DNA from 3 places in the Streptococcus sp. cx1 genome. Region 3 is predicted to be linked to each of the others. Evidence: predicted binding sites of a transcription regulator. Region 3 holds the regulator's gene; each other region holds the start of a gene.
The links. Region 3 encodes Rex, which represses fermentation and respiration genes when NADH is low (regulators of the CRP and FNR family bind a similar motif). Its sites were predicted from a motif close to TTGTGAANTANTTCACAA; they were not measured.
Positions count from the first base shown of each region.

Region 1: a site for Rex is predicted at 3,409-3,426, ahead of ACT170_RS03675 ((S)-acetoin forming diacetyl reductase). Genes of this name have one in related genera too.
Region 2: a site for Rex is predicted at 2,740-2,757, ahead of ACT170_RS07630 (class II fructose-bisphosphate aldolase). Genes of this name have one in related genera too.

Region 1 covers NZ_JBQSUN010000001.1:779,130-789,751, reverse strand. Annotated here, with positions in the region: gene trmFO (methylenetetrahydrofolate--tRNA-(uracil(54)-C(5))-methyltransferase (FADH(2)-oxidizing) TrmFO) at 1-1,280, shown strand, start outside; gene ACT170_RS03690 (cobalamin-independent methionine synthase II family protein) at 1,340-2,485, opposite strand; gene ndk (nucleoside-diphosphate kinase) at 2,653-3,066, shown strand; gene ACT170_RS03680 (rhodanese-like domain-containing protein) at 3,068-3,361, shown strand; gene ACT170_RS03675 ((S)-acetoin forming diacetyl reductase) at 3,575-4,339, shown strand; gene ACT170_RS03670 (NUDIX hydrolase) at 4,586-5,083, shown strand; gene ACT170_RS03665 (ASCH domain-containing protein) at 5,080-5,520, shown strand; partial or broken gene ACT170_RS03660 (IS30 family transposase) at 5,608-5,736, shown strand; gene ACT170_RS03655 (hypothetical protein) at 5,926-6,090, shown strand; gene lepA (translation elongation factor 4) at 6,212-8,044, shown strand; gene ACT170_RS03645 (hypothetical protein) at 8,093-9,472, shown strand; gene ACT170_RS03640 (hypothetical protein) at 9,571-9,912, shown strand; gene alsS (acetolactate synthase AlsS) at 10,126-10,622, shown strand, end outside.
Region 2 covers NZ_JBQSUN010000005.1:88,037-98,658, forward strand. Annotated here, with positions in the region: gene treR (trehalose operon repressor) at 1-158, shown strand, start outside; gene ACT170_RS07615 (TIGR01440 family protein) at 212-772, opposite strand; gene ACT170_RS07620 (hypothetical protein) at 788-1,126, opposite strand; gene ACT170_RS07625 (hypothetical protein) at 1,159-1,515, opposite strand; gene ACT170_RS07630 (class II fructose-bisphosphate aldolase) at 1,816-2,697, opposite strand; tRNA gene ACT170_RS07635 (tRNA-Leu) at 2,843-2,928, opposite strand; gene ACT170_RS07640 (glutamyl-tRNA synthetase) at 3,120-4,415, opposite strand; gene rplQ (50S ribosomal protein L17) at 4,665-5,051, opposite strand; gene ACT170_RS07650 (DNA-directed RNA polymerase subunit alpha) at 5,069-6,007, opposite strand; gene rpsK (30S ribosomal protein S11) at 6,056-6,439, opposite strand; gene rpsM (30S ribosomal protein S13) at 6,466-6,831, opposite strand; gene rpmJ (50S ribosomal protein L36) at 6,849-6,965, opposite strand; gene infA (translation initiation factor IF-1) at 6,991-7,209, opposite strand; gene ACT170_RS07675 (adenylate kinase) at 7,327-7,965, opposite strand; gene secY (preprotein translocase subunit SecY) at 8,097-9,392, opposite strand; gene rplO (50S ribosomal protein L15) at 9,409-9,849, opposite strand; gene rpmD (50S ribosomal protein L30) at 9,977-10,159, opposite strand; gene rpsE (30S ribosomal protein S5) at 10,174-10,622, opposite strand, start outside.
Region 3 covers NZ_JBQSUN010000006.1:115,981-126,602, forward strand. Annotated here, with positions in the region: gene pta (phosphate acetyltransferase) at 137-1,120, opposite strand; gene ACT170_RS08895 (RluA family pseudouridine synthase) at 1,134-2,030, opposite strand; gene ACT170_RS08900 (NAD kinase) at 2,027-2,863, opposite strand; gene ACT170_RS08905 (GTP pyrophosphokinase) at 2,835-3,509, opposite strand; gene ACT170_RS08910 (CYTH domain-containing protein) at 3,605-4,180, shown strand; gene ACT170_RS08915 (ribose-phosphate diphosphokinase) at 4,455-5,426, shown strand; gene ACT170_RS08920 (cysteine desulfurase family protein) at 5,430-6,542, shown strand; gene ACT170_RS08925 (DUF1831 domain-containing protein) at 6,544-6,891, shown strand; gene ACT170_RS08930 (redox-sensing transcriptional repressor Rex) at 7,033-7,692, shown strand; gene ACT170_RS08935 (gamma-glutamyl-gamma-aminobutyrate hydrolase family protein) at 7,685-8,380, shown strand; gene radC (RadC family protein) at 8,438-9,124, opposite strand; gene ACT170_RS08945 (rhamnan synthesis F family protein) at 9,174-10,622, opposite strand, start outside.

The DNA.
Region 1 (10,622 bases), on a different contig from region 3:
CTTATCAGATTGCTAAACGTGGTATTCCGGTAAAACTATATGAAATGCGTGGGGTTAAAGCAACACCTCAGCATAAGACAACAAACTTTGCAGAATTGGTTTGCTCTAACTCTTTCCGTGGCGATAGCTTGACAAATGCTGTAGGGCTTCTTAAAGAAGAAATGCGTCGCTTGGACTCTATCATTATGCGTAATGGAGAAGCTCACCGTGTGCCAGCTGGTGGTGCCATGGCTGTTGACCGTGAAGGTTATGCAGAAGCAGTGACAGCTGAAATTGAGAACAATCCATTAATTGAAATCATCCGTGAAGAAATCACAGAAATTCCTGATGATGCCATTACAGTTATTGCTTCAGGTCCTTTGACTTCTGATGCTTTAGCTGAAAAAATTCACAAGCTTAACGGTGGAGATGGGTTCTATTTCTATGATGCCGCTGCACCGATTGTTGATAAAGCGACTATCGACATGAACAAAGTCTACCTTAAGTCACGCTATGACAAGGGTGAAGCAGCTTACCTAAACTGTCCAATGACCAAGGAGGAGTTCATGGCCTTCCACGAGGCCTTGACAACAGCTGAAGAAGCTCCTTTGAATTCTTTTGAAAAAGAAAAGTATTTCGAGGGCTGTATGCCTATCGAGGTTATGGCTAAACGTGGTATCAAGACAATGCTCTATGGTCCTATGAAACCAGTTGGTTTAGAGTATCCTGAAGATTATAAGGGTCCTCGTGATGGTGACTTTAAGACACCTTATGCGGTTGTTCAGCTTCGTCAGGACAATGCGGCTGGTAGCCTCTACAATATCGTTGGTTTCCAAACCCACCTCAAATGGGGAGAGCAAAAGCGTGTCTTCCAAATGATTCCAGGTCTTGAAAACGCTGAATTTGTGCGTTATGGGGTTATGCACCGCAACTCGTATATGGATTCACCAAACTTGCTTAAACAGACTTTCCAGTCAAAATCAAACCCTAACTTGTTCTTTGCAGGACAAATGACTGGTGTTGAAGGTTATGTTGAATCGGCTGCTTCAGGTTTGGTTGCTGGAATCAATGCTGCCCGTCTCTTTAAGGGTGAAGATGAGGTTATCTTCCCTCACACAACAGCTATCGGGAGTCTTCCATATTATGTGACCCACGCTGAAAGTAAACATTTTCAACCAATGAATGTTAACTTTGGTATTATCAAAGAGTTGGAAGGGCCACGTATTCGTGACAAGAAAGAGCGCTATGAAAAAATTGCTGAGCGAGCTCTTAAAGATTTACAACCTTTTATTCAAGCTTAGACAACATTAAAATCCCTTACCGAATACGGCAAGGGATTTTCAGATTTAAAAGTATTCAATTAACCAAAGAATTTCTTAGCGATTTCTTGACCTTGTTTGATTTTAGCCCATTGTTGAGGTGTTGCTAACTCATTACCTGAGTCACATGAGGCGAAACCACATTGGTGAGAGAGGAAGAGACGTTCTTTTGGGAGGATTTGACTCGCTTTTTCAAGCAAATCGAGGACACGTTCTTCGTCATCAAGGTCAGTAGTTTTAGAAGACAAAAGTCCTAGTACAACTTCAGCTTTGCTGTCTTTGAGGGCTTCGAGAGCTTTGATATCACCAGCGGTGTCGCTATCCCACTCAAGGAAGAAACGGTCATAGTGTTGCTCTGCCAAGAACTTCTTAGCGATGGCTTCGTAAGTTCCTTCGGCAGCAGAACGGCTTTCATAGTTACCACGACAGTTGTGCGTCCAAACCGTTAAACCAATTTCGTGAGCATAGTCTACAACCTCGTTATTGATAGCTACAAACTCATCAGCCAATTCTGCTAAATCAGAATTACCTTCCGCAAAGAAACTTGCAGGGTTTGATGGGTCAAAAAGTTCCCAGAGACAGTCGTCAAATTGAACGATTTTGCCACCGACAGCCTTGTATTCTTCCAAGAATTCTTTATAGGCATTAATCAAACCTTTTTTGAGGTCTTCATTTGTTTCATAGACTTGTCCAGGACCAGCCAAACGGTCAAAGATAGCAAGTTCAGTGTAGGCATGAGCAGGACCCCAGATAGTTTGTTTGGTATCTTCATCACCAGCTTCAGCCTTAACCAATTTATAGATATCTAGGTAATGGTGTTTTTTACCTGAGAGTGGTTCAGTAATACGAATACCAATATCTTTACGAGTCTCATATTGGCCACCATCATGGTCTTTAAAAGTGTAGCCATGCTCAGCAATGTAGCGTTCAATTCCTTTAAATCCCCAGACAAAGTCTAAATGCCACATAGAACGTCCAAACTCACCATCGGTAAGGATGTCAATACCATTAGCCTTTTGGTCAGCCACAATTTGCTTAATATCTGCAGTTTCAGTTTCTTGATAACCAGGAAGGGCATCATAGAAAGGATACTGGATGTCGTCACGGTGCTCGATTTCGTCCTTATATTTACGGAGATCTGCAGGACGAAGAAGAGAACCGACTAATTGGAATTTAGATTTTGTCATTGTATTTACCTCGAAATGTCTATTTATGTCTATAGTACTTCTTATCTAGACTAATGAAAAATAGTTAATTTTTTGCTGAGGTTATAGTTTTAGGCTATATATACTTTATCTCTGCAAAATGATACTTCCTATGGTAAAATGAAAAGAAAACAATGAAGGTTGGGAACATGCAAAAAACATTTTTTATTATTAAACCAGATGCTGTAAAACGACACTTGATGGGACAAGTGATTGATCGTATTGAACGTCGTAGCTTCATTATTGAACGAATGGAAATGTTGACACTTGACGAAGAACGTCTTAAAGAACATTATGCTCAATTGGTTGATAAACCTTTTTTCCCTAGCATTGCAGAATTTATGATGAGTGGTCCATCAGTGATTGGTATTATTTCTGGTCCAGGTGTTATCAAGTCATGGCGTGATATGATGGGAGCAACCAATCCAGGCGATGCTGCTCCTGGAACGATTCGTGGAGACTTTGCAACCGCACCAGATGGTGACATGATTCCAAATATCGTTCATGGCTCTGATTCAGAAGAATCTGCGGCTCGAGAAATTAAGATTTGGTTTGGTGAGTAGGATGGATTTAGCACAAATTCAGTCAGATCTAGCCAAGGGTGGACTGTTAATTGATGTCAGGAGTCCAGAAGAGTATGCAGAAGGACATGTTAAGGATGCCCTCTTAATACCTCATACCCAGTTTTTCTCTGCTGACATTCCAGCTGAAAAAGACGCTTCCATTTACCTCTATTGTAAAATGGGGCCTCGTGCAGAATTTGCTGCATCGGTCCTTAAAGAGAGAGGCTATACTAAGGTGACTAATCTAGGTGGTTTGGACGATATGGAAGCAATAGGTTTTGAATTTGAAGAATAATAGAAATAAGGTCACCTCAAGGTGGTCTTATTTGTTTTCAGAAAAGTTTGATAATTACTTGACAACGTTTTCATAAAGGGGTAGAATTTTAATTGAGTTAAGACAAAGCCTATGAAAAATGACTTTGCCAGAACTTGACTAACTTAGCGTATTCCAATTGAGATAAGGCTTCTTATTAAGCTAGTGACTCTAATTGGTAGAGGAGGATTTCGTATGTCAAAAGTTGCTATTGTTACAGGTGCAGGTCAAGGTATTGGTTTTGCGATTGCAAAACGTTTGGTTGAAGATGGTTTTAAAGTCGGAGTATTGGACTACAACGCTGAAACTGCAGAAAAAGCGGTTGCTGAATTGTCAGCAGATAAAGCATTTGCAGTTGTAGCTGATGTATCTAAACAAGCTGAAGTAGCAGCTGCTTTCCAAAAAGTTGTTGATCACTTTGGCGATTTGAATGTTGTTGTTAATAATGCCGGTGTGGCTCCAACAACACCTCTTGATACAATTACTGAAGAACAGTTCCAACGTACATTTAACATCAATGTCGGTGGTGTTATTTGGGGTGCTCAAGCTGCACAAGCACAATTTAAAGCACTCGGTCATGGTGGTAAAATCATCAATGCAACATCTCAGGCTGGTGTCGTTGGTAACCCTAACTTAACTGTATATGGTGGTACTAAATTCGCTGTGCGTGGTATTACTCAAACTTTGGCGCGTGATTTGGCTGATTCAGGCATCACTGTCAATGCTTATGCACCAGGTATCGTTAAGACTCCAATGATGTTTGACATTGCCCACGAAGTTGGTAAAAATGCTGGTAAAGATGATGAATGGGGTATGCAAACTTTTGCTAAAGATATTACCCTCAAACGTTTGTCTGAACCTGAAGACGTAGCAGCAGCAGTTAGCTTCCTTGCTGGACCTGACTCAAACTACATCACAGGTCAAACAATCATCGTTGATGGTGGTATGCAATTCCATTAAGATTAAAAGGGAGAGCGAAAGGCTCTCTTTTTTTGCTTGATAAATTGTAAAATATAGTTTAACAAAACTGCTTGTGAAACTTTTGTGGATGGATCGAGTAAGTGTTGCACTTATTCTTGAAATTTATCATGAAAGTCTGTTAAAATTAAATAGACGAAATGTCTTTAATAAAGAGTGCCCTCGACCCAAGGTTAATGTGTGATAATAGTTATGGTAAAAAATAAATTAAGCTAGGAAGTTAAGAATATGGAAATCAAAAATCACTTTGGGGTCTATGGCATTTGCTTTGAAAATGGGAAGTTACTCTGCATTGAGAAAACGAGAGGTCCATATCAACATCGCTATGATCTACCTGGTGGTAGCCAGGAAGTAGGTGAAGGGCTGACAGAAACTCTCAAGAGAGAAGTTCTGGAAGAGACGGGATATATGCTTAGCGATTATTCAAACCCTAGAATCTATGATGTAATGGTTCAAGAAAATGGGCAAGACTTTGCCGTACACCATATCATGGCCTTTTATGATATATTACTTGACTTGGAACACTCTCAAAAATCCCTTCCTCATGAAGTTCTTGATGGAAGCAATGATTCAGCAAATGCAATTTGGTTGAATTTGGAAGAAATTACTGCAGACAATGCTTCGCCTTTAGTATTGAAGGTGAAGGCAGAGTTGCGAGGATTTCCAGAATTAGAACTGACAAGCTATAATAATTGGAAAGTAAAAGAAATAAAGGAGAAGAAATGACACCTCAAGAAATGTGGAATGCCTACAAGCAAATTAACCCCTCAATCGGAGATGAAATCGATGCTTGGGCTTTTGGAGTAGAAGCCGATCTCTTGGCAGATTTGGTGTTAAAAGGTGAAAAGACGGCAACTGCATCAGCCTATGATCTTTATGCAGTTGATAACGACCCCCTGCCACAAGAAGGGACCTTTGATGTTGTTTTAGACAGTCAAGATCAAGCTGTCTGCATTGTCGAAGTCACAAAGGTTTCCGTTCAGCCTTTCCATCAAGTGTCAGCCGACCATGCCTACAAGGAAGGTGAGGGTGATAAATCTCTGGCCTATTGGCGTCAGGTTCATGAGGAGGTTTTCACCGAGTGGATGAGCGAGGCCGGACTGACTTTTACACCTGACAGCAAGGTTGTTTTAGAAGAATTTCGTAAGGTTTATCCATTATAGAACACACTCTCCTTCTTGGAGAGTTTTTTGATCTGGATCTTATTTTCCAAAAGGGTTAAAAAATGATGTAAGCGATATTATACAGAAGCACAGGAGCAGTACGACCGCAGGGCTAAACAAAAAGGTCGGAAGTCTCGTTTGACACCAAAGTTGAAAAAGGAAATTGAGAACGGTTTTAAATCCTCCTGGTCGCCCGAACAGATTTGTAGCCACTATCTCTGATGAGGCTTTGAACAAGGACTTATACGATATCAATCACCGACCACGAAAATGTTTAGATTACAGAAGCTCTAATGGATAAGTTAAAGTAATTGTTGCACTTATTCTTGCAATTTATCACTTGAAACAATATAATTTTTCTGATACTATAATTGTAATTAATTTTGGTTTTAAAGGTGGATTCCTATGTCAGACATTTTACACTATATTGCTGAGCACCCATTTTTCAGTCTTATTCTATTGGGAATTGTTGTACTAGCCTTTGGTTTGGCTCCATTTTCAAGTAGTTCAACAGAAAACAAGCGTTCAGCAATTATTAATAAGCATTACAACGATACTTTTAAGAAATAAGAAGGACTAAATGCAGTCAGAAAGCAGATATTAGAGATAGGCAAAAGCCTGTCTTTTTTGTATAATAGAAGGTAACGATTAGTTTTTTTATAATCACAAGTAAGAACTAGGAAAGATACAAATGCCAAATATTGAAGAATTAAAACAACGACAGGAGAAGATTCGTAACTTCTCTATTATTGCCCATATTGACCACGGTAAATCAACCCTTGCTGACCGTATTTTGGAAAAGACTGAGACAGTATCAAGTCGTGAGATGCAGGCGCAACTCCTTGATAGTATGGACCTCGAGCGTGAACGTGGTATCACTATCAAACTAAATGCCATTGAGCTTAACTATACAGCTAAAGATGGTGAAACATATATTTTCCATCTTATCGACACACCAGGACACGTGGACTTTACTTATGAAGTGTCACGTTCTCTTGCTGCCTGTGAGGGTGCAATTTTGGTAGTGGATGCTGCTCAAGGGATTGAAGCGCAAACACTTGCCAATGTTTACTTGGCCTTAGATAATGACTTGGAAATCTTACCAGTTATCAATAAAATCGACCTTCCAGCTGCAGATCCTGAACGTGTGCGTACAGAGGTTGAAGATGTTATCGGACTAGATGCTTCGGAAGCCGTGCTTGCATCAGCTAAAGCTGGTATCGGTATCGAGGAGATTCTCGAACAAATCGTTGAGAAAGTTCCTGCACCTCAAGGTGAAGTCGAGGCGCCTCTCCAAGCCCTTATCTTTGACTCTGTTTATGATGCCTACCGTGGGGTTATCCTCCAAGTGCGTGTGGTTAACGGAATGGTTAAACCAGGCGATAAGATTCAAATGATGTCTAATGGCAAGACCTTTGATGTTACTGAGGTTGGTATCTTCACGCCTAAAGCTGTTGGCCGTGACTACCTTGCTACAGGTGATGTTGGTTATATCGCGGCCTCAATCAAGACTGTTGCGGATACCCGTGTCGGTGATACAGTAACACTTGCGGATAATCCAGCAGCAGAGCCACTCCATGGCTATAAGCAAATGAATCCAATGGTCTTCGCCGGTCTTTATCCAATTGAGTCTAATAAATACAATGACTTGCGTGAGGCTCTTGAAAAGCTCCAGTTGAACGATGCCAGTCTTCAGTTTGAGCCTGAAACGTCTCAAGCCCTTGGTTTTGGTTTCCGTTGTGGTTTCTTGGGTCTTCTTCACATGGATGTTATCCAAGAACGTTTGGAACGTGAGTTTAACATCGACCTCATCATGACAGCGCCATCGGTAGTTTACCATGTTAATACTACTGACGGTGAGATGCTTGAAGTGTCTAACCCATCTGAGTTCCCAGATCCTACACGCATTGATGCCATCGAAGAGCCTTATGTTAAAGCTCAAATCATGGTTCCTCAAGAATATGTTGGTGCTGTTATGGAGTTGGCACAACGTAAACGTGGTGATTTTGAAACTATGGAATATATCGATGATAATCGTGTGAACGTTATCTATCAAATTCCACTTGCCGAAATCGTTTTTGATTTCTTTGATAAATTGAAATCATCAACACGTGGTTATGCAAGCTTTGACTATGAATTGTCAGAATACCGTCGTTCACAATTGGTGAAAATGGATATTCTCCTTAATGGTGACAAGGTCGATGCCCTTAGCTTCATCGTTCACAAGGAATTTGCCTACGAGCGTGGAAAACTTATCGTTGATAAGCTTAAGAAAATTATTCCACGTCAACAATTCGAAGTACCTATTCAAGCAGCTATCGGTCAAAAAATCGTTGCCCGTACAGATATCAAAGCCCTTCGTAAAAACGTCTTGGCTAAGTGTTACGGTGGTGACGTTTCACGTAAACGTAAACTTCTCGAAAAACAAAAAGCCGGTAAGAAACGTATGAAAGCCATCGGTTCGGTTGAAGTACCACAAGAAGCCTTCTTGTCAGTGCTTTCAATGGACGAAGATGAGAAATAAAAGTAATAGTCAGAATGTGATGTTCTGGCTATTTTTGTAAAAAAAGTTATGATAAAGAAGATTTTAAGATTTCCCTTTTCGAAGAGTGGAAGGATTTATACTGCGACTTTACTGACACTTTTCTTTTTAGGAAATGCTTATGTCAAACATAAATTTCATGAAAAAGCTGTAGAAGAATTACAGACTGCTTTAAAAACGGATAAGGTAACAGACAATGAGATTTTTGGTAGTCGCCATCAGTATATTGCCATTAGTCAGGAAGAACCCACTTACTATAATTCTGAAGATAACGTAGCTACTGAGATGATTGGTAGAAATCATTTTGTAAGGTATTACGATACCATGAGCAGTCTGCATCAAGCTCATTTAGTGGTTTATGATATTAACAAAGATTTCAAAAAGAAAATTATTAATTTGACTCCATATTTGAAGAAAGTCAAAGATTTTAAGGAAATCAAAGAATTGGCTGTGTCTTTAAGAACGATCGATGGTTATGATTATGTTTTCTTGAGGAATACTCGAAGCGACAAGCAATTCGCTTACAATTTGGATACGAATCAATTTTTAACTAGCAATTTACCAGATTATTCTTATAGTAAGGATGAACTGCTTTATTATGGTGATAAGAGTTCTGCTCGAAATCAGATGAATGATAGCACCATGTGGGGATATTTAAAGAGAGAAGGAAACTTGGATGAGCTTTTAAGGAAGTCACCAGCCCCAAAGGACAGCTATTTATCTGCTCAGCTAAACCTTATCATAGAAATTGATAAGGTAGACATTTCCAAAGATGAAAGTCAGATTAATCTATTTAATGACAATCCCGAAGTCAAACATATTTACGAAGAAGCTGTAAATCAGACACCGACAAATAGTAATACAATAAAGAAATTTAAAGTATTGACCCGTCAAGGTAAGGAAGGAGATTTTCCAGCTGGTCCAACTGAGCCAGTGAAAAGGAAAGGACCTGATAAACCAAGTGCACCAAAGAAAGTTTCAGAATTAAATGTTTTTTCTGATTCTATTTTTCCTGTTAAAACTTTAAGTTTTAGTGAGATTCTTAACAAAAAGGCTCAACAAGACTATCAGAAAGACTATCGAGCTTACGAAAAAGCACGTCAAAAAGTTCAAAAGGATTACGATAGGGAATATAATGCCTATAAAAAGCAATTAGCTCAATATGAGTCTTATAGAGATAGAGAGTACGAAACACAATCACAAATCTATTTTTCTCCTGAAGAGCAAACAAATGATATTTTACATTGGTTAGGAACAAATGGTGAAAATGCGATTGTGGTTTCTGTGGAGGACAGTGCTGGTATTAAGAAAGACATTCATTCATTTGCTGATATAAAGGATTGGGTGGATAAACATGATTATGATTCCAGTATTAAGTCAGACTTTAGAGACTTCAAAGGGGGCGACTAAGTATTCTTGAATGTCTATGTGGCTTCTACAAACCCTACACAAGCTTTTTTCTCGGCTTTAGGCTATAATAGATAAAAAGGAATGTTGGGAGGGCCACTATGGATATCACGAGTTTTATTCCTAGTCAGCGACAGACTATTCTGGAACGTTTTCAGCAAGTGGAGGCCTTAGGATTAGGCGCAGTTCGTATTGAGTTGAAGGTTGCGAATCCTGTTGGCATCATCTATGAGTGCTACATTATGGCAGGGGAAAATTATTTTTCTGATCACGCAGTGGTATCCTTCCGTATTCTTTACGAAAAGGACTTGGACCGCATTTCTTTGGATGTCGTTGATATCCCTGGTCGCTCAAGTTTGTCTAATTATCTTCAGTTACTAGAGATTTTTGAAGGCCTGCAAAATTATCTCAATCGAGAATTTGCTAAGGTAAAAAATGCATAAACATCTGATAGCAATCAGGTGTTTCTTTTTGTGCTGGAAGTTCAAAATTTCACAATCTTTTTTTCACAAGATTGTCAGAAAACTGTGCTATAATGATAACAGAATTGTGAAGTGACGAAAGTTTGTGAAAAAACGAGCAGACTTTGACACTTTGTGACTTATACTTGAAAGGAAAGTTGGCTCTATCATTTTAGGGCCAGAAGGACTGTGTTCATGTCAGAAGAAAAGCAATTGTATGGTGCGGATTTAGTGGTTGATAGTTTGATCAACCATGATGTTGATTATGTCTTTGGGATTCCAGGCGCAAAAATCGATAGGGTTTTTGATACCTTGGAAGATAAGGGACCTGAATTGATTGTTGCCCGTCATGAGCAAAATGCTGCTTTTATGGCTCAAGGTGTTGGACGTATTACAGGGAAACCTGGTGTAGTATTGGTAACATCTGGCCCAGGTGTCTCTAATTTGGCTACTGGTTTGGTAACAGCGACAGATGAAGGAGACCCTGTTCTTGCTATTGGTGGTCAGGTTAAGCGTGCAGATCTCTTGAAACGTGCCCACCAATCAATGAATAATGTTGCCATGCTTGAACCAATTACCAAGTATGCTGCTGAAGTACATGATGCTAACACCCTTTCTGAAACGGTAGCAAATGCCTATCGTCACGCTAAGTCAGGGAAACCAGGTGCAAGCTTTATTTCAATTCCTCAAGA
Region 2 (10,622 bases), on a different contig from region 3:
ATCAAGATAAGATTCTTATCGACCTAGGTAAGGACCAGCACGTCGTCTGTGTCCGTTCAAAAGTTTATTTAAACAATGGAAAACAGTTCCAATTTACGGAAAGTCGCCACAAACTTGAAAAATTCAAATTTGTTGATTATGCCAAGCGCCATCATTAAAACGAAAAGCTCAGCTAACAGAAAAAGTATCGGACAAGAATGTCCGATACTTTTTAGTTTTTACGAATAGGATCTGCTAGATACTCCGCACGAGCGCCACCAATTAACTTAGGACGACTCGCCAAAGCAGTCACATGGGCACCGCCTAATTCTGGAATAATCGGACGAAGAGGAACTTGGATCCTCTTCACATGCATACCAATAGAGGTATCCCCAATATCAATACCAGCCTGAGCGACAATTTCCTCCACCTCAACAGGATCCTTCATATAGTCGAAAGCAGCCAGCTGACCACTTCCCCCAGCGTGCAAGGTAGGAAGAACATTAACAATTTCCAAATCTTTAGCCATGGCAAGCTCACGCTCGACAACCAAAGCACGATTCAAATGTTCACAGCCCTGAACAGCCAAATAAATCCCTTTAGGTTCCAAAACCTCAAGAATAGTTTTCACAATTCGTTGACCAATTTCGCGGCTAGAGGCTTTGCCGATAGTCCCACCAGCAACCTCACTGGAAGACAGGCCCAAGACAAAGATAGCTCCTCTCCCAATAGCTGAACGTTCAACAATATCTTCTACAAGCACACGTGTCTTCTCTTCTAAATCTAGCAACATCACAACAGCCCTCCTTTAGACAACAGCTGTATTCAGGATTCGCACAATAAGATAGTACAGAATCACAAAAAAGACAAGGAAAAATGCCCCTAATAATAATAACTGCCTACGACGTTTCTTACTTAGGTCCCAGGAGAAACCAAATCCCATCAAAAAAGGACCAACACTATAACTTAGCATAAACCATAAATCTACACGTGTTATATGCCAAAAAGAAGAAATAAAGGCCGCCAAACCTATTAAGGATAAGATCCAAGAATAGTCCCAACGATCTGGTTTAGCAAAAGCCAAGCCTATTAAGAAGCAGCCCAAGGCAGGCATGATAATAAATGATAGGGTCATAAAATAAAACATGCCATTATTATAGCATGTTTTACAGTTTCATGTTAGTGGCGGTTAATAACACCATAAGCAATAGTGAATGCAATAGCAGCAATACCTACAACGATTGCCATGATAGCCCAAAAAATAGTCATCGCACGGCGTCCCTTACGATTGTTAAAAGGAAGTCCCCAACCAATCATGATAACACCTAGCAATCCAAGCCAGATTTTATAAGTGATAACAATCGCCGAATCAAAATAGGCAAAAGCAACCAAACCTAAACCTAGCAAAGAAATCAAATAAGACCACTTACCCTTCAAAAATGAAGGCAAGGCCCAACCAAATAACACTAAACCTAGTAGAGCAAGAGCTCCACCACCAAAAAATACAGGTACAATATAATTATCAAACATATTCATATTATAGCATATCTTAAAAAGTTAGGAAATAGAATCTATCAACCAAAGCCATATCCACTCTTTAAAATTGTTTACTCTCAATCACAGATTGATTGGCAGATACTAACTATTTATTTTAGTACAAAAAAACAAGATCCGAAAAGGACCTTGTTTTAATAAACTAATTAAGCTTTGTTTGCGCTACTTCTATAATCAAAACGAACTGAAATTTAGAAATCGGGGGCAAAATGGGGGCAAAACACAAGAAAAAGGCTTGCCCACATTGGACAAACCCTTTATTTTCAAGCTTATATAGTCTAATTAAGCTTTGTTTGCTGAACCGAATACGTCGATACGTTCTTCAACAGCTTCTGTAATAGCTTCGAAACCTGGTTTCAAGAATTTACGTGGGTCGAAGAGTTTCTTCTTGTCGTATTCTGCTTCATTTGCTTCGTATTCAGCAACAAATTTACGTGTTGCGTTAGCAAATGCGATTTGACATTCAGTGTTAACGTTAACTTTAGCAACACCAAGTTTGATAGCTGCTTGGATTTGATCGTCAGGAATACCTGATCCACCGTGCAATACGATTGGGAAGTTAGGAACAGCTTCTGTCAATTTTTGCAAGTGGTCAAGGTGAAGTCCGCTCCAGTTTTCTGGGTAAGGACCGTGGATGTTACCGATACCTGCTGCAAGGAAGTCGATACCAGTTGCAACCATAGCTTTAGCATCTTCGATTGGTGCCAATTCACCATCACCGATGATACCATCTTCTTCACCACCGATTGTACCAACTTCAGCTTCAACTGATACACCGTTAGCGTGTGCAAATTCAACAACTTTAGCTGCTTTTTCAAGGTTTTCTTCAACTGGAAGGTGTGAACCGTCAAACATAACTGAAGTGTAACCTACACGGATACATTCCAAAGCATCATTGTAGTGACCGTGGTCAAGGTGAATAGCAACTGGTACAGTGATACCCATTGATTCAACCAATTCTTCGATGAGAACTTTACACAATTTGTAACCACCCATGTACTTAGCTGCACCCATAGAAGTTTGGATAAGTACTGGAGCTTGTTTAGCTTCTGCTGCACGCAAGATAGCTTGAGTCCACTCAAGGTTGTTTGTGTTAAATCCACCAACTGCGTAACCATTATCACGAGCTGCTTGGACAAATTTTTCTGCTGAAACGATTGCCATTATAAAGGCCTCCTATATTTTTTTGGGTTTGAACCCGTTTACAAGTTTATTCTATCACAATTAGACTCAAAAAACTAGCTTTTCTACAATTTGTAAGCGTTTTGATTTTTTAATACAAAAAAACCAGTCATCTGACTGGTTACTCTGCGGAAAGAGGGACTTGAACCCTCACGACCTAAAGCGGTCACAGGATCCTTAGTCCTGCGCGTCTGCCAATTCCGCCATTTCCGCTAACAACATTAGTTATTATATCAAGATTGACAACTCGTGTCAATACTTTTTTTGAAAGTTTTTATAACTTTCTCTTGTCTCTTTCGAAACAACTACTATATAATACCATTTATTGTTTACTGACGTCAATACTTTTTTGCCTTTTTTTAAATTTTTTAGCAAAAGTTATCTATTATATCTTTTATCAAAGGTTAAGCTAAACTCTTATTCAGTTTATCTAATTTCTCTCTAAGGGGAGCTAAGTAGACTTCTTCTCCAAAACCACGCGATTTTAAGCCATCCTCAGCACAAGCCAATAACGATTCTGTCAAAGGTAAAATCATTTTGAGGTCCGTAGCAGAAATATCCTTTTTCGAAAATAAACGACGAATTTTAGGAAAATCATAGTCAAATGCTTCAAAAAAAGATGCGTCATTCAAAATATTTTCTAGATTTTCCAAATTGACTAAAAGACCAAGGTGAAAAGCTGCTGGTGCAAAGGTTGATGAGAAAGGTTGGGTACAAACACTGCGAAACTCAATCGTCCCTCGTGTCGTTAAATCTTGGAATTGATAAGAACGGTGAGTCTTAAAATCTTCCTCACTTGGCTCAATAGTGACTACTTCGCCATGAATAGAGTGTGCTTTGACAGATGACGTACTTAGATAGTCTTTAGCACGTATTGGTTCAAAATAGTAGGTTTCATCACCACGCTTAGCAGTAAAAATGGCCGTCTCAGACAAGTAAGAAAAATAGTGATCTTCGCTCTTAAACACCTTGGGAAATACCCCTGCATTTTCCTCAAAAACACCATGCATGGAATTCTCCCAGAAAACATCACGAGAAAGCGCTAAATCCCAATCTGAGCCCCAAAATTCAGAGTTTGCCAATAATACTGCTTTGGGTCCCTCTATTTGATTAAAAGCATTTAAAACCCTTAAATAGGACGTTTTTGAAACATCTAACTGTACCTGACTCCCACAGATGAAAGAACCATATTCTGGATAATCATGAAAGAAAGGATCGTTCTTTGCTTTAGATAACTCGAGAAAATCCATAAGCATCTCATAACGAGGAGATTTAACAGGTCTGTTGTCATTTTTTGCCCAGTTTGGATTCACTCCCCAACCTTGCAACTCATGATTATGATTCTGAAGATAAGGTTGAATTATACCGAGGTAAGTATCCAAACGTTCCTCAACCTCAGAGATTCTTTCAGCCTTTGCAAAAGCAAACTCAATCGTATTGTAGGAGACTTCAAAAAGAATCATATCTCCAGAAGCTTTATCGATAAGCTGAATGGGATTATTATCAGAATCATACTTATCAGCTTGAAAATCAAAATTATCTAAGAGATAGACTAGTAACTGTTTTGTAAGAGAGACATCTGTAGCATTACCACTCAAATTAACAACTGGGTATTCCAACTCAATCCCCACAAATAATTCCGGTTGCTCCTTAATTGGCTCATAATACCTTTGCTTAAGCAGTTCCTTGGCTGTTGTCAAAATAATGTCCCCCTTTTTGAAATAAGCTTATTCCATTATATCAAAATATTCAGACGATTTATAGCCCAAAAAAACGCCTGCTTACGAAAAATAACAGTATTACCTTTCGTAAACAAGCGTTACATGCTTATTTATTCCCATTTTTATGATGAGTGTTCCCGCTAGGCGTTTGCCCAGCGGTAGACCAGAGCTAGACTAAGAAAAGCTAAGCTATTCCATCATCATAACACTCAACAAAATTGATAAAAATTAAACAAGTTCGATGATTGCCATTGGGGCAGCATCGCCACGACGTGGTTCTGTTTTAAGGATACGAGTGTATCCACCGTTACGTTCAGCATAACGAGGTGCGATTTCTGAGAAAAGTTTTTGAAGAGCAGTTGTTGATGTATATTTATCAGTTGCTTCATCATAGCTTTCAGATGCAATTTCGTTACGTACAAATGCAGCTGCTTGACGACGTGCGTGCAAATCACCACGTTTACCAAGAGTGATCATTTTTTCAACTGTTTTACGGATTTCTTTAGCACGTGCTTCAGTTGTAACGATTGCTTCGTTAATGATAAGATCTGTAGTCAAATCACGAAGAACCGCTTTACGTTGTGAGCTTGTGCGTCCAAGTTTACGGTAAGCCATGTTATCCTCCTATATTATTATTTATCGTTTTTGAGTCCAAGTCCAAGATCAGCCAACTTAACTTTGACTTCTTCAAGAGATTTACGACCTAGGTTACGGACTTTCATCATTTCAGGCTCAGTTTTTTCTGTCAAATCATGAACGGTATTAATACCGGCACGTTTCAAACAGTTATATGAGCGTACAGACAAATCAAGTTCTTCGATGGTACGGTCAAGCACCTTTTCATCGTTCACTTTTTCAGTTTCTTTCATTACATCAGTGGCTTTAGCAACGTCAGTAAGGTCAGTAAACAAGTTCAAGTGTTCAATCAAAACGCGAGCCGAGAGACCGAGGGCATCTTCAGGGATGATTGTTCCGTTTGTCATGATTTCGATTGTCAATTTATCAAAACCATCATTGCTACCTACACGGGCAGGTTCAACTTGATAATTGACTTTCTTCACTGGTGTGTAGATTGAATCTACAGCCAATGTTCCCACTGGTGCATCATCTTTCTTGTTTTCATCTGCTGGAACATAACCACGGTTTGTAGCTACAGTCATAGTCGCTTTCAAAGAAGCGCCGTCAGCGATAGTGAAAAGATAATGATCAGGGTTAACAATTTCAATGTCGCTATCAGTCAAGATGTCTCCAGCAGTAACTTCAGCTGGACCTTGGACATCAAGTTCAATTGTCTTTTCGTCTTCGACGTAAGATTTTACAGCAAGTCCTTTAATATTAAGGATGATTTGCATCACGTCTTCACGGACGCCTGGTACGGTATCAAATTCGTGGAGTACTCCATCAATCTTAATTGATGTTACGGCAGCACCTGGAAGTGATGACAAAAGTACACGACGAAGAGAGTTACCCAAAGTTGTACCATAACCACGTTCTAGTGGTTCGATGACAAATTTGCCGTAATCTTTATTTTCATCAATTTTTGTTATTATTGGTTTTTCAAACTCAATCATTTATTATACTCCCTCGAAACGAACCTTGTGTACTATTGTTATTAAAGATTACACACGACGACGTTTTGGAGGACGACAACCATTATGTGGTACAGGTGTTACATCACGGATTGCTGTTACTTCAAGACCTGCAGCAGCAAGAGCACGGATAGCAGACTCACGACCTGAACCAGGACCTTTAACAGTTACTTCAACTGTTTTAAGACCATGTTCTTGTGCAGATTTAGCAGCAGCTTCTGAAGCCATTTGTGCAGCAAATGGTGTAGATTTACGAGAACCTTTGAAACCAAGAGCACCAGCTGATGACCATGCTACAGCGTTACCATGCACATCTGTAATCATAACAATAGTGTTATTGAAAGTAGCGTGAATGTGAGCAATACCAGATTCGATATTCTTTTTCACACGACGTTTACGTGTTGGTTTAGCCAATGTTTTTACCTCCTATTTTATTTTAATTATTTTTTCTTACCTGCAATCGCAACAGCTTTCCCTTTACGAGTGCGGGCATTGTTTTTAGTGTTTTGTCCACGGACAGGAAGTCCACGACGGTGACGGATACCACGGTATGAACCGATTTCCATCAAACGTTTGATGTTAAGGTTAACTTCACGACGAAGGTCACCTTCAACTTTGATTGCATCCACTTCGCGACGGATAGCGTCTTCTTGATCGTTTGTCAAATCTTTAACGCGGATGTCTTCAGAAACGCCTGCAGCAGCCAAGATTTTCTTAGATGTTGCAAGTCCGATACCGTATACGTAAGTAAGTGAAATTACTACACGTTTATCGTTTGGAATGTCAACTCCAGCAATACGAGCCATGATTTCTCCTTTCTATATTATCCTTGACGTTGTTTGTGTTTTGGATTTGTTGGACAAATTACCATAACACGACCGTTACGACGAATAACTTTACAGTATTCGCAAATTGGTTTAACCGATGGTCTTACCTTCATGTTTTAATCCCTCCAATTATTTCGATTATTTAAAGCGGTATGTGATGCGTCCACGTGTCAAATCATAAGGACTCATTTCAACAGTCACACGGTCACCGACCAAAATACGAATGTAGTTTTTACGGATTTTACCAGAAACTGTCGCCAAAATTTGGTGTCCATTTTCCAATTCAACAGTAAACATAGCATTAGGCATAGTTTCTACAACTTTACCTTCAATTTCAATCACGTCTTCTTTTGCCACGCAAAAGTACCCCCTAAAATTTCGATTTGATTTCCTCTGAGCACAGAGGTAACAATTATAAGTCAGACTAAAGTATTATAACATGCTTAAGTCTGATACGCAAGTAAGATTATATAATTATTTAATTGCTGCAATCGCTTTTTTAACATCAGCGAATACATCGTCGATATCTTGATTACCTTGAATATCTGATACAAGACCAAGCTCACGGTAATGTGCAATAATTGGCTCACCTTGAGCAATGTTTACGTCAAGACGACGTTTAACAGTTTCAGGCTTGTCATCTTCACGTTGGTAATAGTCTTCTTCCTTGTAGTCAGCTGGTGGGTTGAATACTTTATGGTAAGTTTCACCTGTTTCGCGGTGAATAATACGACCACTCAAGCGTTCAAGAAGGCAAGATGGATCCACTTCGATATTGATTACTCCCTCAAGCTTCAAACCAAGATCAACCAAGATTTGATCCAAGGCATGAGCTTGTTCGATCGTGCGAGGAAAACCATCCAAAAGGAATCCTTTTTCCTTAATGTCGTCTTGAGCTAAACGCTCTTTAACGATTCCGTTTGTTACTTCATCTGGTACCAATTCACCTTTATCGATGAATGATTTTGCCAAAGTTCCCATTTCTGTTTGGTTAGCCATAGCAGCACGGAACATATCACCAGTTGAGATGTGAGCTACACCAAATTCCTCAACAATTTTTGCAGCTTGAGTCCCTTTACCAGCACCTGGTAGACCCATAATTAAAAGATTCATCTTACGAACTCCTTATTTTTGTTTTCAAATAACTCTATCAAGGTTTTAACACATTGGTAGAGTTATCAAAAAACAAAAGAGAAGGGACAGAAAGTAACCTTTCTTTCCCTCTCAATTGTTCATGAGAAGACTTAGTCTTCAAGATTCATAAATCCAACGTACTGACGTTTCAATAGGTAACCTTCGAGTTGTTTCATACCTTCGATACCAGTTGAAATCAAGATCAAGAGAGATGTACCACCAAGCGCGATCGAGCTTGTAAGGTGCATAAACTGTTGAGCCGCAATTGGAGCCAATGAAATAAACGCGAGAAATACAGCCCCGATTGTTGCCAATCTCTTAAGCAATGAAGACATGTACTTTTCAGTCTCACGACCTGGACGAACACTAGGAATGTAAGATCCATTCTTTTGAAGATTTTCAGCAGTTTTTTCAGGATTTACTTGGACAAATGTGTAGAAGAATGAGAATAAGATAATCAATATCGCGTAAGTAATCATTCCACTAGGTGTATTATACGAGAGTAGTCCTTGTAAGTGTGATAACCATGTAACCTTCGAGAAGAATGGAAGAATAGTACTAGGAATTGTTGTAATCGAGCTAGCAAAGATAACGGGAATAACACCAGCTGGATTTACTTTCAATGGAAGGTAAGAACTCGTTGGAGCCCCCTGAACCAATTTAGTATATTGAATTGGAATTTGATATTCTGCCTGTTGAACAAATGTCGTAAAGAAGACAATCGCCAAACCTACCACAATTAACAAAGCAACTATGATATATGAACGAGTCAATTCTCCTGAACGAACATTGACAAAGAAATCCTCGTAAATCGTTGAGAACATTTTTGGAATAGAAGCAATGATCCCTGAAAAGATAATCATTGACACACCATTACCAAAACCTTTATCTGTGATTTGTTCACCAAGCCATGTCACAATTATGCTACCAGCAGTTAGAATTGTCCCAATCAATAGGTAGGTTGAAACATTTGGTGTTTTAACCAATGAAATTGATGAGAGAGTATTAAAACTTGCTGTAATACCAATCGATTGAACAAAGGCTAAAACAAGAGTAATATAGCGAGTCGCTTGGTTCAATTTACGACGACCAACTTCCCCTTGTTTGCCCCACTCCACAAATTTCGGATAGATATCCATCTGCAAAAGTTGGACGATGATTGATGCTGTAATGTAAGGACTAACCCCCATCGAGAAGATTGAGAAGTTATTCATGGCATTACCAGACACCAAGTTAAGCATGTTCAAGAAAGGTAAATCACTTAATTGTTTCAAACTTTCCGCATTGATACCAGGAACTGTTACATGAGTCCCTACACGAAAAACGAAAATAATGAAGATTGTAAATAAAATCTTATTACGAACGTTTTTGACTTTCAATGCGTCTTTTAATAGTTTAAAGAACATAATGAGTTACCCCTCATTAGATGACTTCGATTGAACCACCTTTAGCAGTGATAGCTGCTTCAGCAGATTTTGAGAATTTAGCTGCTTTAACAGTCAATTTCTTAGTCAATTCGCCGTTACCAAGAACTTTAACGCCTGATTTTTCAGCACGAACGATTCCAGCTTCTTTAAGAACTGCTGGAGTTACTTCTGTACCATCTTCAAAGACGTTCAATTGATCAAGGTTTACAAGTGCATATTCTTTAGCGTTGATGTTAGTGAATCCGCGTTTTGGAAGACGACGGAACAATGGAGTTTGTCCACCTTCAAATCCTGGACGTACGCCACCACCGCTACGAGCTTTTTGACCTTTTTGACCACGGCCTGAAGTTTTACCGTTACCAGATGAAGTACCACGACCTACACGGTTGCGGACTTTACGAGAACCTTCAGCAGGTTTCAATTCATGAAGTTTCATTATTTTTTTCTCCTCTTTTTGTAAAATGCTAGCGCCTCTAACCAAGTAAGGTAGCTTGATTAGAAACTCGCCTATACATGAAGTTCAGTTTAAGTCGCAAGGTAACCCTCACGACTTAAATCAATTTTTATTTAACGTCTTCTACAGTTACCAAGTGAGATACTGCGTTGACCATACCACGGATAGCAGCGTTGTCTTCTTTAACAACTGAGCTATTCAATTTACCAAGTCCAAGAGCAACAACTGTTTTACGTTGTTCTGGTTTGCGTCCGATTGGAGACTTAGTCAAAGTAATTTTAATTTGAGCCATTGTTATCTCCTTTCTTATGCCAAGTCAGATACTGAGATGCCACGAAGAGCCGCAACTTCTTCAGCACGTTTAAGTTGTTTCAATCCTTCAACAGTCGCACGAACGATGTTGATTGGAGTGTTTGAACCGAGTGATTTAGATGTTACATCAGCAACACCAGCCAATTCGATGACGGCACGAACTGCACCACCAGCGGCAACCCCAGCCCCTTCAACAGCTGGTTTCAACAATACTTTCGCTCCACCAAATTCTGAACGAACTTCGTGAGGAATAGTTGTACCAACCATAGGAACTTCGATAAGGTTTTTCTTAGCTGCTTCAACTGCTTTACGGATAGCTTCTGGAACCTCTTGAGATTTACCAGTACCAAATCCTACGCGACCATTACGGTCACCAACAACAACAAGAGCAGCAAAACGCATGTTGCGTCCACCTTTTACAACTTTAGTAACACGGTTGATAG
Region 3 (10,622 bases):
TAAAACACGATAAACTCAATAGCCCCTTGTATTCCCTAGGTTTCTAGCCACCTCATTCAATTTATTTTTAATCACTCGTCATGCATAAAACAAAAAGGTCTAACACCTTGGTTAAACCTCTGTTTTTAAATGAAAATTAGCCATTAAGAGCTTGAGCAGCTGTGATAATCGCCAAATTGTAAATATCTTCAGCACTAGCCCCACGAGAAAGATCATTAACAGGTTTATTAAGACCTTGCAAGATTGGTCCGATGGCTTCGAACATTCCCAAACGTTGGGCAATCTTATATCCAATGTTACCTGCTTGCAAACCTGGGAAGACAAAGACATTAGCATGTCCCGCTACGTTACTATCTGGAGCCTTAATGGCAGCTGTTGCTGGAACAAAGGCTGCATCAAACTGCAACTCACCATCAATAGCCAAGTCAGGACGCATTTCTTTAGCAATATTTGTTGCCTCTACTACCCTGTCAACTTTTGGCGATTTAGCAGAACCTTTTGTTGAGAAGCTAAGCATGGCCACTTTAGGATCAATACCAAAAACTTTAGCTGTTTCAGCAGTATTAATTGCAATTTCTGCCAATTCTTGAGAATTTGGCTCAATATTGATCGCACAATCAGCAAACACCAAACGATGATCGGTATTTTCACGGTTCATAAGGAAAACACCTGATGTACGTGAAATGCCTGGTTTTGTTTTGATAATTTGAAGGGCAGGACGTACCGTATCCGCTGTTGAGTGGATAGCACCTGAAACCATTCCATCAGCAAGACCGAGTTTAACTAGCATAACACCGAAATAGTTGACATCACGAAGCAATTTCTCTGCATCTTCGACTGTTGCTTTTCCTTTACGGATTTCAAGAAATTTTTCCTTCATTTCCTCAAAACCTTCATAGGTTTCAGGATTAATAATCGTATAGTTAAAGTCTGCAAAGCCAAGATCGTTCAAGATTTTGTGAACCTCAGCTGGGTCTCCCAAAATAATAGGATCCACCAATCCTTCAAATTTCAAACGGGCAGCAGCACGAACCACACGGTCGTCGTTACCCTCAGGGAAGACAATTTTAACACCTTTCCCTGCAATACGTTCACGAAGTTCACCAAATAGACTACGCATAAAAAATCCTCAATCAATCTTTTTTAGTTTGTAAGTTCATGATAACGGTTTCAAAATCATCTGTCAAGGAAGATGCATGGACCATCTCTTTTTTGGTAAACGGATCGATAAAGGCAAGGCGATGACAATGCAAGGCCTGGCGCTTAATACCATAATCTAGAGAACCACCATAAAGGTCATCTCCCAGAAGAGGCAAACCTAGATGGGCAAAGTGCACACGAATCTGGTGCGTACGTCCAGTATGAAGATTGATATCCACCAACTTCACTCGACCATAATCAGCTACCAAGCGATAGCTCGTATGGGCATATTTCCCTGATTTATGAACCCGACGTGTAATAATTGAATCCACATCACGCGCAATCGGTGCAATGATTTCGCCCTGCTCCTCAAGTTTGGTATCACCTTCAACCAAGGCATAGTAATGCTTCTTAATAGACTTCTGCTGCAACTGTTTATCCATACGCGCGTGGGCATAGCCATGCTTAGCAAAGAGCATGAGACCAGACGTGTCCTTATCCAGACGTGTCACGATATGCACGCGCTGGTTAGGATAATTATTGCTAACAAAATGATATTTAACAAAGTTAGCCATGGTATTGTCATGGTTAACACTTGGAATACTGGCATAACCATAAGGTTTATTAACGACCAAGAAGTTATCATCTTCATAGACGATATCCAGGTCAAAAGGAATGGGTTTCAAGGTCTCATGCGGCGCCTCATCAGGAATTTCAATAGTAACCACATCTCCTTCATGGACAGGATAAGTCGCAAACTGCTCCTCACCATTAACCCAGATATGACCGCCTTCAAACTTAATCTTGGCCAGTAGCCCTTTAGAAATATCGTGCTCCTTCAAAAAGGTCTTGACCCGACAAGAACGCCCTACTGTAAACTCATATCTCATTCTTCCATGTCTCCAATAAAGGAATCACGTACACGTTCCCAGAAACTTGTATGACTGGCACTAGCCACAAAGGAAATCTTACGTTGGTCAATTGAGAATTCTACCTTTTTCACATTACGGTTGGTATAGGTTTTATTATCAACGGATAGAGTGTAGCTTCCCATTCGGGTAGGATAAACCGTAATCTTCTCATGCTTAGGCACAATAAGGGGACTACCTAAGGTACGATACACACGATTATTAAGACTAGCAATCTCTGTCAGTTGCAAGGCTTCAATGGTAGGATGAAGGACCGCACCACCCAAAGATTTATTGTAGGCCGTTGATCCTGTAGGCGTTGACACCGACAGTCCATCACCACGGAAGCTCTCAAACAAGACATCATTAAGGCAAACATCTGCCGCCATAGTTTTCTCATTACGCTTGATGGCTGCTTCATTGAGGGCAATCGACGTAAAAGAACGCCCATCAGCCAGGGTCAATTTGACATTCAAAAGAGGGTAAGAGATCTTAGCACCACTATCTTTTCGAAGCGTCTCGATTAATTGATCCACTTCACTGTCCAAATAATCCGTATAAAAGCCTAAGTGACCCGTGTGAATCCCTACAAAACGCACACGCGCAAGCTCTTTTTCATACATATGAAAGGCCGATAGCAACATACCATCACCACCAATTGAGATGACCACATCTGGATTTTTCTTGGTCAAATAAAAATCTGGATCATCTCGAAAGGCATTAAAAAGTTTTGAGGCCACACGCCTACTTTGGGGTTTGCCATTGGCAATAATAGCTACCTTCATCTCATCCGAAGAGGTCTTCATCTGTGTCATCACTATTTCCTACACTATCCTTCAAAGTTCTGTTAATTGGATCAAAGAGCAACTGGGCTTCTCTAATATCATCACGTATCTTACGCATTTCTTCATCAAGTTCATAAGCCATGCGGGCCGTAGTTTCCAAGCGAAGCTTAATTTCCTCTGGAAAGTTTCCCTGATACTTGTAATTAAGGGAATGTTCAATGGTGGCCCAAAAGTTCATGGCCAAAGTCCTAATCTGAATCTCTGCAAGAATCTCCTTACGACCATCAATGGTATCAACGGGATAAGAGATAATAACATGATAAGAGCGATAACCCGAATTTTTACGGTTTCTGATATAGTCTCGCTCTGAAACAATAGTCATATCACTACGATGACGAAGCAAAGCCAAAACCTCATCCACATCATCGACAAATTGGACCATGACTCGGAGACCAGCGATATCCTGCATATCTTGAGCCAAATTTTCAATCGAAAGGCCACGAAGGGCGATCTTCTCTTCAATGGAAGCCACTGACTTCACACGTCCCGTCACAAACTCAATGGGCGAGTGACGATTTTGCTTACGAAATTGTTTACGAATGCCTCGGAGCTTGATTTTGAGCTCACCTACGGCCTGAATATAGGGGTCTAGAAATTGTTCCCAATCCATGGTCAAGATAGGACTCCTCCTTGTCAAAAGCTTTAGTTTTTTATAAAATAAATACAATCTGTTATATTATACCACATTTGAAAGCACAAGGGAGGACACACATGAACCATTTAGAGATAGAGTACAAGACTCTACTCACCAAAGACGAGTACAATCGTTTAGCGATGCTTTTCTCCCATGTGACACCTGTTACGCAAACAAACTACTACATCGACACTCCTCAGAGTGACATGAGAAATAAAAAGTTGTCTTTGCGTATTAGGACACTTCCCACTCATGGTGAGCTGACCTTGAAAATCCCTGAAAAAGTCGGGAACATGGAGTACAACGTTACCATGGATTGTGCGGATGCTAAGGCTTTGACTAAGTCGCTGGACTTTCCTGATTGTCAAATCAAATCCATTCTTTTAGAACGTGGGGTTAAACTAGAGGACCTAACCATCCTCGGACATTTGACCACAACTCGTCGCGAGTACCAGACCAACATCGGCCTCATGGCTCTTGATGTCAATGTCTATGCTGACAAGAAAGACTACGAGCTTGAACTAGAAGTTTCGGATGCTGAGAAAGGTAAAGACGACTTTGATGCCTTTCTTAAAGAAAATAATATTGACTTTAAGTATGCTAAGAGTAAGGTTGCACGCTTTGTAGCTACCCTCAAACGAGACAAAGACTAAAATTTAGACAAGGAGTTGGCTCCTTGTTTTTTTTATTTTAAACACATGTAGCTTCAAATGCCACAAGTATTTAGAACTTCAGAGGGTAATAGATTTCTCTAAAAACGCATACAAAGGCGTTTTATCTAACAAAGGTTCGGTATTTTTCACTAATATAATACTTTGAAGGCTGAAATTTCTGCTTCTTTTTGCTAAAATAGAACTATCTGTAGTTTTATTACAATAGCCCTAACTGGGCTTAGCATCTTATTTTTTTAAAGGAGTCACCATCGTCATGGTACATCAAAAAGCAAACCCACAATTGAAATTGTTCTCGCTCAGCTCAAACCCAGAAATTGCTGAAAAAATTGCTGAGGCTACTGGATTGCCACTTGGTAAAGTATCTTCACGTCAATTTTCTGACGGTGAAATCATGATCAACATTGAAGAGTCTGTTCGTGGGGACGATATCTATATCATCCAATCTACTAGCAACCCTGTTAACGACCACCTTTGGGAATTGCTCATCATGATTGATGCCTGCAAACGTGCCAGTGCTAACTCTGTCAACGTTGTTATGCCTTACTTTGGTTATGCACGTCAAGACCGTATCGCTGCGTCACGTGAACCCATCACTGCTAAATTGATTGCCAATATGCTAGTTAAAGCTGGTGTCAATCGTCTCTTGACGCTTGACCTTCACGCTGTCCAAGTTCAAGGATTCTTCGATATCCCAGTAGATAACCTCTTCACAATGCCTTTGTTTGCTGAATACTACAACAAAAAAAGATTCACAGGAAGTGATGTTGTCGTTGTTAGCCCTAAAAATTCGGGTGTTAAACGTGCTCGTAGCTTGGCGGACTACCTTGATGCACCAATCGCTATCATTGACTACGCCCAAGATGATTCAGAACGTGAAGAAGGCTACATCATCGGTGAGGTTGAAGGAAAAACAGCAATCTTGGTTGATGATATCCTTAACACTGGTAAAACGTTTGCTGAAGCTGCTAAAATCCTTGAACGTGGTGGCGTTAAAGACATCTATGCAGTAGCTAGTCACGGTCTCTTTGCAGGAGGTGCTGCTGAAGTCCTCAACGCTGCCCCAATTAAAGAAATCTTGGTGACAGATTCAGTTGCAACTAAAGAAAAAGTTCCTACAAACGTTAAATACATTTCAGCAAGTAAGCTAATCGCTAACGCTACTACTCGTATTTTCGAACGTCAACCACTTAGCCCACTCTTTGCTTACACTGCAAACGAGGACTAAGCTATGGTTTATTTGGACAACGCAGCAACAACTCCTTTAAATACTGCTGCTATTTCAGCTATGACACATGTCATGACTGAAACCTTTGGGAATCCATCCAGCCTCCATGCTTACGGTCGACAGGCTTCTAAGGAACTTCGTGAAGCCCGTGAAGAAATGGCCAAACACTTTGAAGTCCCTGCTCGTAAGCTTATTTTCACTTCTGGAGGGACTGAAGGAAACAATACAGCTATCAAAGGTTACGCCCTAGCCAATCAATCTAAAGGTAAGCACCTGATTACAACTGCTATTGAACACCACTCTGTCCTTCACACTATGGCCTACTTGGAAGAGCGTTTTGGTTTTGAAGTAACCTATATTCAGCCAGAAAATCAAGTCATTACTGCCCAACAAATCGCTGATGCCTTACGTGACGATACCATTCTGGTTTCTGTTATGTATGCTAATAATGAGACTGGCCAATTACTTCCTATTAAGGAAATTGGTGACTTGCTTGCCAATCACCAAGCTGCCTTCCACGTCGATGCCGTTCAGGTAGCAGGAAAGCTTCCTATTCACCCAGAGGAACTTGGAGCCGATTTTCTCTCTATTAGTGCCCATAAATTCCACGGACCTAAAGGTGTCGGCTTGCTCTATCATAACGATTTGCATTTTGACAACCTACTCCATGGTGGCGAGCAAGAAGAAAAACGCCGTGCTAGTACTGAAAACTTGGTCGGGATTGCAGGTATGACCGCTGCTTACAAACAAGCTAGCGACCACTACCAAGACAATTATCAGCATGTTAAAAAGATTCGTCAGGCCTTTCTAGATTCCCTTACCATTCCTTATGAAATCAATGGTGGAGGACCTAGCCTACCTCACGTCATCAACATCAGTTTTCCTGATAAGGAAAACGGCCCTCTCTTAACCTTGTTAGACCTAGCAGGCTTTGCTGTCTCAACAGGTTCTGCTTGTACTGCTGGAACTGTTGATCCAAGTCATGTCATCCAGGCCCTCTATGGCAAGGATTCTGACAAGCTAAAAACAGCCATTCGCATTAGTTTATCAGAGGAAAATACCGCTGAAGAACTCCAGGCCCTAGCAGAAAAACTTAATCAAATCATAGGAGACTAACATGGCATTTGAAAAAAGCATTCATTTGACTGACTGTAAGTACCGTTACACCATCAGTCCTAATGTCAAAAAATTCACTCTACGTGATACGACTTTTGTGCAAAATAAAATCGGAAACTACGAGTTGCACCGCCTTCTCGAAAAAGTGCCTAACTCAGGCGAAGGTTTCCCACTCAAAATCACTATTAACAAAGACTTGACCGGCTTCAAATTGTCTATCACAGACAAATCTGGCCTTCGTAACGTTAATATCTTTAAAAATGAAGATCACCACATCTTGCAAGAGAAATTCTACTTCTTGATGCAGAGTTTGGTTGATCGTAACGTTTTCGAGCAAGAAGAAGTCTAAATTTTTTCTTACTACATAGAAATAGCCTATCCATGTGATAGGTTTTTTATATCGCCTCATCTACACTATTTTGTTGCAATCTTCACAAACTTTTCTTAAAATATAGGAGAATCATACTAATTAAAGAAAGGAAAGCGATCAATGACATTTGAGAAAAACATCCCAAACGCCACTGCCAAACGTCTCTCTCTCTACTATCGTATTTTCAAACGATTCCATCGTGAAAATATCGACAAAGCAAGCTCTAAACAAATTGCTGAAGCGATTGGGATTGACCCTGCTACTGTTCGTCGTGACTTCTCCTATTTTGGTGAGCTAGGTCGCCGTGGTTTTGGTTATGACGTAAACAAGCTGATGACATTTTTCGCTGAACTCCTAAATGACAATGCGACTACCAAGGTACTCCTCGTAGGTGTTGGTAATGTCGGGCGTGCCCTCCTCCACTACCGTTTTCAAGAGCGTAACCGCATGCAGCTGGTCATGGCTTTTGATACAGATGATAATGAATTAGTAGGGACACAAACCGAAGATAAGATCCCTATCTATGGTATCTCTCAAATCAAGGAGAAAATCGCTCAAGAAGATATCAAAACAGCCATCCTGACAGTGCCATCAGTTAAGGCCCAGGAGGTGGCTGATCTTTTGGTTGATGCCGGAATTGAAGGCATTCTCTGCTTCTCTCCGGTCAATCTCAATCTCCCACGCCACGTGGTAGTCCAGTACGTAGACCTGACTAGCGAACTACAAACCCTACTCTATTTCATGAAAGAAGAAGAAAAATCAAGGAGAAAGAATGACTAAACCAATTATCGGAATCACAGCCAATGTAAGGCCTAATCCAGCCCATGAAGATATTAACTGGTCCTACGCCCCAACTGGCTTTGTAGAAGGAGTTCAACGAGCCGGAGGCCTAGCAATCCTACTACCCGTATCCGATCCTTCGGAAGCTAAGACCTATATCTCCATGATTGACAAGCTCATCCTTATCGGTGGGCAAAACGTTGACCCTAAATTCTACAATGAAGAAAACCATGCCAGTGAAGACGATTTCTTCCTTGAGCGTGATATCTTTGAAATGGCGCTCATCGAGGAAGCCACTAAGCAGAAGAAACCTATCTTTTCAATCTGTCGTGGTACCCAACTCATGAATGTCGCACTAGGTGGTAGTCTCCACCAAGACATCGAGAATCACTGGCAGGACAAGCCTTCTGATTACCTCTACCATGAGATGATTGTTGAAGAGGACAGTAAGTTGGCAGAAATTTACGGGCGTGAAACCTCTATCAACTCCTTCCACCACCAAAGTATCAAACACTTGGCCTCTGACCTTCGTGTCATAGCGCGTGACCCTGAGGACAACACTGTCGAAGCCGTTGAGTCAAATACACCAGACCTTCGCTTCCTTGGTGTACAGTGGCACCCAGAGCTTCTCCTAGATAAACGTGAAGAAGACCTCAAACTCTTTGAATACGTCGTTAACGAACTTTAAAAGCAACTGAGACTGCACTCAGTTGCTTTTCTCTTGTCTTTATCACATAGGCTCCATCTAAAGCTCAAAATCCTCCCTCTCCTCTCGAAAGGAATAATAGGTCGATTTGCCAACAATCAGATGATCAAGCAAACAAATCCCCAAATCATCACAAGACCGCTTAATCTTTTGCGTAAAATCAATATCATTGCGACTCGGATAGGCCTCACCTGACGGATGATTGTGAACCACAATCAAGGACGTTGCCATCAGATGACAAGCATAATGCAAAATCTCACGTGGCTCGGCAATCGAACGTCGAACACCACCAATAAAGACCGTCTTTTGCTGAATAATACGATTCTGCGTATCCAAATAGATAGCCACCAGATGCTCCTGAGGCTTGTCCCCAATATCCAACATCATACGACGGGCCACCTGCTGACTGGACATAATCTGCTCGGAACGAGCCAACTCAGCCTTCTCAATCCGCTTAGCCAACTCCACCATAGCCTTCAGCTCAATAGACTTCACACGCCCAATACCAGGAATCTCCTGAAGCTCATTCAGGGACAAGCGAGACAAATCCGCCAAACTCGTCATCCCTTTCAAAATACGATTAGCCATAGATAAGACCGACTCAGACTTGGTCCCTGTTCGCAGCACTATCGCCAACAACTCCTGGTCCGATAAAACCTCTGCACCCTTCTGTAAGAGTCGCTCACGAGGCAAAAGTCCCGACTCCTCAGATACAATACTATACATAAGAAAAAACCTCCTACTTACCTATTCGTAAGTGGGAGGGGGATAATTACTATTTCATAGTATTTTTACTACTCTTGGATGTAAATCTACGTTTTATTCTTCTCAAAATATACTTCACAGCAGTTCCTGGACCTACAATAATATATTTGAGAGCACCTTTTATACCACCGATATTATCAAAATTAATATAGGTATTTGGTAAAGTATCAGGTCGGATATTTAACACAACATTATCTACAAAAGGCGTAATATAGATATCGTTTTTTGCAATCGCATAATCATAACGTCTTGCCCATGCGAGGTAAACTAGAATACGCTCAATTGAATGCAAAATGGTATGTTGAGGAATTGGTTCTGCTGGGATTTCTTCATCTTGCAAATCAAGGTCAAACAACGGTTTCAAAGCATCATATTTAAACCAAATAAATGTTCCATAACTCATGATAAAAGTATTCATCTTATCAAAGTCAATTTCTCGACCAAGATTCATACGCTCCCATAAATCATTCATTCCTTCGGCAAAACGATTCTCATTCCAAGGATCCACAATTTTAGTATAACGGAAGAAAGTTGGAATATCAGCAATTACAAGCCCTAACCTATCATCACGTTCTAGATTTGCAATAATATTATCAGCAGGTTGAATTAACATTGAGAAAAGTTCATTTCGCCATGAATCTCCAACCCAATAAGGGTATTCTGGTGATTTTTTCGTATGGAAATGTCCAATATAATCATAAGCAGAAAGTTCATCTTTCAACTTAAGCATTGGAATAACATCACGTCCACGATTCCCAGTAATAAAGATTCGAGCTACTTTTCCATTCTTATCAAGGATAGACTGAATCTCTTCCTTCTTCTCTTCAGAATCCGTTGTTAAGAAGAGGTCATAAGTAAAGTGAAAATTCTCAAATTGCTTCAAAAAGTCTTCGAGTAAGTCGACATAGTAGGTGTGAAGATGTACAGCAATTTTTTTAGTGTCTGAATATGTCTCTGAGCTTTCCTCAATGACTTTGCGATCAAGTAAATAAGGTGGAGTCGGTAAACTCATATCCGACATGTGTGACAAAATGAATTCTACCGGATAGTCCGTTCTATTCTCAATTTCCTTAAGCAAATAAGGTGCAAGGTGCTGGGTTAAATCAAATGTCTTAACCTTAATAAATGGAACCCCTGCATCAAGCAAAACATGAGGATAATGAATTGTAAAATTACTATGGAAAAACTTATCATTTAGTGGAATCGTATTAAGAATCGATTCATACTTAAATCCAGCATCCATAAACTTCTTGGTATAAAGAGTTTCATAATTATCGATTACCTTTTGAACATCTTCGAAACTCTCAACTGACTTCCAGAACTTTTGGAAAACACTAGATTCAACTAAACGTTTTTTAAATGAAATAAAGTAAGATTGCAAATGTTCATGAATATAAATATCACCAGCCTTGATTCCTTGATGATTAGTCATACCCCAAAAATCTACATTTGGGTTTGA